2 regions of the Streptomyces sp. TRD_SC_5 genome follow, and region 2 is predicted to be linked to the other one. Evidence: riboswitches for the same ligand, from Rfam matches in the RefSeq annotation. Region 2 holds a riboswitch; the other holds the start of a gene.
What was found. A riboswitch is a leader RNA that binds a small molecule or an ion and turns the genes downstream of it on or off. The one in region 2 is predicted to bind cyclic di-AMP.

Region 1 (2,195 bases), 3.6 Mb from region 2:
CGTCACCCACGACGCACAGCTCGGCCGGGGCGTGCTCGGCACCGGACGGGCCCACCAGTTCGCGTACGAGCGTGTACTGAGCGTGGTTGGTGTCCTGGTACTCGTCGACCATGACGTGACGGAAGCGCATCCGGTAGTGCTCGGCGACGTCCGGGAACGCCTGGAGCAGGTGCACCGTGGTCATGATGATGTCGTCGAAGTCCAGGGCGTTGGCCTCGCGCAGCCGCGCCTGGTACATCGCGTACGCCTGCGCCAGCGTCTTGTCGAAGCCGTCGGCGGCCTGGCCGGCGAAGGTCTCTTCGTCTATCAGCTCGTTCTTCAGGTTCGAGACCTTGGCGCTGAAGGCCTTCGGCGGGAAGCGCTTCGGATCGAGGTCCAGATCGCGGCAGACGAGCGCCATCAGACGCTTCGAGTCGGCGGCGTCGTAGATCGAGAACGAGGACGTGAAGCCGAGCTTCTTCGACTCGCGGCGCAGGATGCGCACGCAGGCGCTGTGGAAGGTGGAGACCCACATGTGGCCGGCGCGCGGGCCGACGAGCTGCTCCACGCGCTCCTTCATCTCGCCCGCGGCCTTGTTGGTGAAGGTGATCGCGAGGATCTGGCCGGGGTGCACACCCCGCTTGGCCAGCAGATACGCGATCCGGTGGGTCAGGACGCGGGTCTTGCCCGAGCCCGCGCCGGCCACGATGAGCAGCGGCGACCCGGCGTGCACGACGGCGGCGCGCTGCTCTTCGTTCAGCCCGTCGAGCAGCGCGGCGGCGTCCACGACGGGGCGCGGCGCACCGTCCCGGTAGTGCGAGTCCCTGGCCGGCGGGGGTACGTCGAAGGCTCCCCCGAAGAGGTCGTGCGGGACCTCCTCCGGGGCGTGGTCCTCGGGGGGCGGCGGGGCTGTGTCCTTTGCGTACTCCGAGTGCTGGAGGTCGGCCAGGAAGCTGTCGTCAAAGAGGCTGCTCATCGTCTACCAAGCTTAGGCGGGACCACCGACAGCCCGCCCCGGATTCTCCCGGCCCGCCGAGATCGGCACGGAGGAATCCCCGCGCCCCGCCGGCGCCCCGCACGCGCCCCGCCAGCGCCCCGCACGCCGGTGCACGTCAGTGCACTCGCAGCCCGACGAGTGTGACCTTGCGCACCCACTGCGACCCTCACCACCGCGCCCGCGTACCGCGCAACGGAACGAACTCGGCCAGGTCACGAAAACGTATCGGGCATATCGAACATCGGGCTTCCCAGCGGTCACAACTCTTGGCTAGCGTGCCGAGTCGGGCGGCTCGTACCCCAGCCGGCGAACAGCGCCGGAGCGGGCAGCCCACGCCGAATTCGGCCTGCCCGCACGGCAGTCCGGAACCGGGGACCCACACGCACCACCTGGGGTGAATCGGTCCGCATTCCCACGGACCGTAGGGCACCTTCCGTTTCTCCGCCCGAACCCGACAGCTAACCCGGTAGGCGGTCCACGGAAGGAGATGCCGGCCTTGGCGTCGCATCGCAAGCCGCGTACCCGGGTTACCCGTGTACGCACCACCGCACCCGCACTGGGTATCACGACAGCCGCCCTCGCCTCCGTCGGCCTGCTCGCCCAGACAGCGGGCGCGGCGCCCGCCGCGCCGACGGCTCCCAAGCCGACCGTCGAAGAGGTACAGAAGAAGGTCGACGACCTCTACCGGCAGGCCGGCACGGCCACGCAGAAGTACAACCTGGCCAAGGAAGCCACCGAGCAGCAGCGGAAGTCCGTGGACGGCCTGCTCGACGCCGTGGCCCAGCGCACCGAGAAGCTGAACGAGGCGCGGCGCAAGCTCGGCAATTACGCGGCCGCGCAGTACCGGTCGGGGTCGGTGACCCCGACCGCCGCGCTGCTCCTCGCGGACAGCCCGCAGGCGTACTTCGACCAGAACCGGCTGATGGACCGGATGACGGAACGCCAGAAGACGGACGTCACCGACTTCGAGAGGCAGCAGGCGGCGGCGTCGAAGAAGCGCGCCGAGGCGACACGGAGCCTGGAGAGCCTCACCGAGTCGCAGGCCTCCCTCAAGTCCTCGAAGCAGGACGTGCAGAAGAAGCTCGCGGAGGCGCGTGAGCTGCTGTCGCGGCTGACCGCGCAGGAGAAGGCGCGGCTGGCGGAACTGGAGAAGAAGCGGGAGGCGGAGGCGCGCCGCAAGGCCGAGGCGAAGGCCAAGGCGGAGGCCAAGGCGGAGGCG
Region 2 (2,195 bases):
GGCGGCGTTCAGATACTCCGCGCGGGCCTCGAAAAGCGGGCTGAGCAGCTCCATGACCTCGGGTGACATCCCGGCCGACGAGTTGTCGCTGCGGCGCACCTTGTAGCGGCGGTGCGGGTCGTTCGACTTCAGGTAGTCGGCCTCGATGGCCTCGCGCTCCACGCCGACCGCCAGCAGGGCCACCGCTATGGACAGGCCCGCCCGGTCCTTGCCCGCCGCGCAGTGCATGAGCGCGGGGACGGCTTCCTCGGCGAGAGCGTGCAGCACCTGGCTGTGCTCGGCCGTACGCTCCTTGATGATCACGCGGTACGTCGCCGACATCCGGTCCGCGGCCTTGCCGTCCGAGAGGATCTCGCGCAGCTCGTCGAGGTTCCCGTCGCGGACCATCTTCCAGAACACGGCGCCGTCGGCCGGGTCCGTCAATGGCAGGTTGACATTGCGCACCCCCGGCAGCTCGATGTCCGGGCCTTCCAGTTGCTGGTCCGCCTCGTTGCGGAAGTCGAAGATCGTGTGGAGGCCCAGCGAACCCAGGAACGCCGCGTCGGCGGCGGTGGCGTGCGCCAGGTGACCGCTGCGGAAGAGGACTCCGTGCCGTACCCGCCGCCCGTCCACCGTCGGCAGGCCGCCCACATCACGGAAGTTGCGCACGGCGGCAAGCTCGGGCTCCTGCTCGGGCTCTGTCGACGGGACCTGCGGCAGCTGCTGTGTCACGTGGGCTCCTGAAGTCTGCCGTCGGCGCTGCTCGCCGACTTCGGCGCGTTTCGACGATACGACATGGGTTCGTTGGGCAACCATCTCGGCCGACCCGGCGCGGCCTGTCGTGGAGTCGCCTGCTCTTACCGCTACAGGATGGGGCGTAAGTGATTGTTCGGGTGAAACGGACTATGTCCTGCTAACTCCCCTTGTAGGTACGGGAAATGGTGAGACCGCTGGTGAGCAGGATCATATTCGTGACGGTGCGTGGCGAAGCGCCGTGGGTAAATACCAGTTCACAGGCGGGGCCCAAAGATCCGTAATCCACAGAGGGTGACGGGAATTGCGTCATGAATTCTTGTGGGGCGACGGCGGAGTGAATGGACTGGCTTGTACGGGGGAGCCGCGTCGGCTTACGGTCACCGTCAATCCGGGTGGACCGCCGAATCCTGCCACCTCCCGGAATCCGCACCCACACTCACTCACGCGTGGCAGGAGCGGGGGACCCAGGTAAGTACGCCGGTCATCCGGATGTTCCACGTCCGGACCGGCTTTGGGGTTAAGTCGCGCAACAGCGCGGCCGGGCATCTCCAGCCCGAACCCGACAGCTCACCTCGTAGGCGCCGGAGAGGAATGTTCCATGCCCGCAAAGGGTAAGCACCGCCGCCCGAGGTCCAACTCGCTCACGCGCGGATTCGCCGCCGCCGGAACGGGCGGGGCAGTACTCGCACTTCCCCTCATCGCCGCCACCGGCGCGAACGCCGCGGAGAAGGCGGCCCCGGCTGCCGCGTCCGCCGGCCAGGCCGCCGCTTCGGACGTTGCCAAGAAGGCGACGCCCAAGAAGAAGACCAGCACCAAGACCTACGCCGTGGTCGCCGGCGACTACCTGTCCAAGATCGCCGACGAGCAGGACGTGCGCGGCGGCTGGCAGAAGCTGTACGACGACAACCGTGAGGTTGTCGGCGGCAACCCCTCGCTGATCCTGCCCGGCATGAAGCTGACCATCGGCGCGAAGGCGGCGGCGCCCGCGAAGGCCGCACCCGCGAAGCCGGCGCAGCCGGCGGCCAAGGCGCCCGCGCCCGCCGCCCCGAAGGCCGAGCCCAAGGCCGAGGTCAAGGCCGAGGTCGAGAAGCCCGCCCCCGCCGCCGCGCAGAGCACCGGATCCGGCTTCACCGCCCCGGTCTCCGCGGGCGTCACCACCCCGTACCGCGCCGCCGGCGGCAGCTGGTCCAGCGGCTACCACACGGGCGTCGACTTCTCCGCGTCCAGCGGTACCCCGGTCAAGGCGGTCGGCTCCGGCACCGTCGTCTCCGCGGGCTGGAGCGGGTCGTACGGCAACGAGGTCGTCATCAAGCACGACGACGGCCGGTACTCGCAGTACGCCCACCTGTCCTCGCTGTCCGTCTCCTCCGGCCAGAGCGTCGGCGGCGGCACCCAGATAGGCCTCTCCGGCAGCACGGGCAACTCCACCGGCCCGCACCTGCACTTCGAAATCCGCACCG

Region 1: it holds a riboswitch for cyclic di-AMP, as region 2 does, so the genes downstream of both, AC1P0E_RS13000 (C40 family peptidase) here and AC1P0E_RS29465 (M23 family metallopeptidase) in region 2, are expected to answer to the same signal.

Annotation. Positions count from the first base shown of each region.
Region 1 is NZ_JBWZZS010000001.1:2,833,655-2,835,849, forward strand. Features, by position in the region: gene pcrA (DNA helicase PcrA) at 1-955, opposite strand, end outside; cyclic di-AMP (ydaO/yuaA leader) riboswitch at 1,300-1,465, shown strand; gene AC1P0E_RS13000 (C40 family peptidase) at 1,473-2,195, shown strand, end outside.
Region 2 is NZ_JBWZZS010000001.1:6,440,840-6,443,034, forward strand. Features, by position in the region: gene AC1P0E_RS29460 (tyrosine-protein phosphatase) at 1-711, opposite strand, end outside; cyclic di-AMP (ydaO/yuaA leader) riboswitch at 1,159-1,331, shown strand; gene AC1P0E_RS29465 (M23 family metallopeptidase) at 1,334-2,195, shown strand, end outside.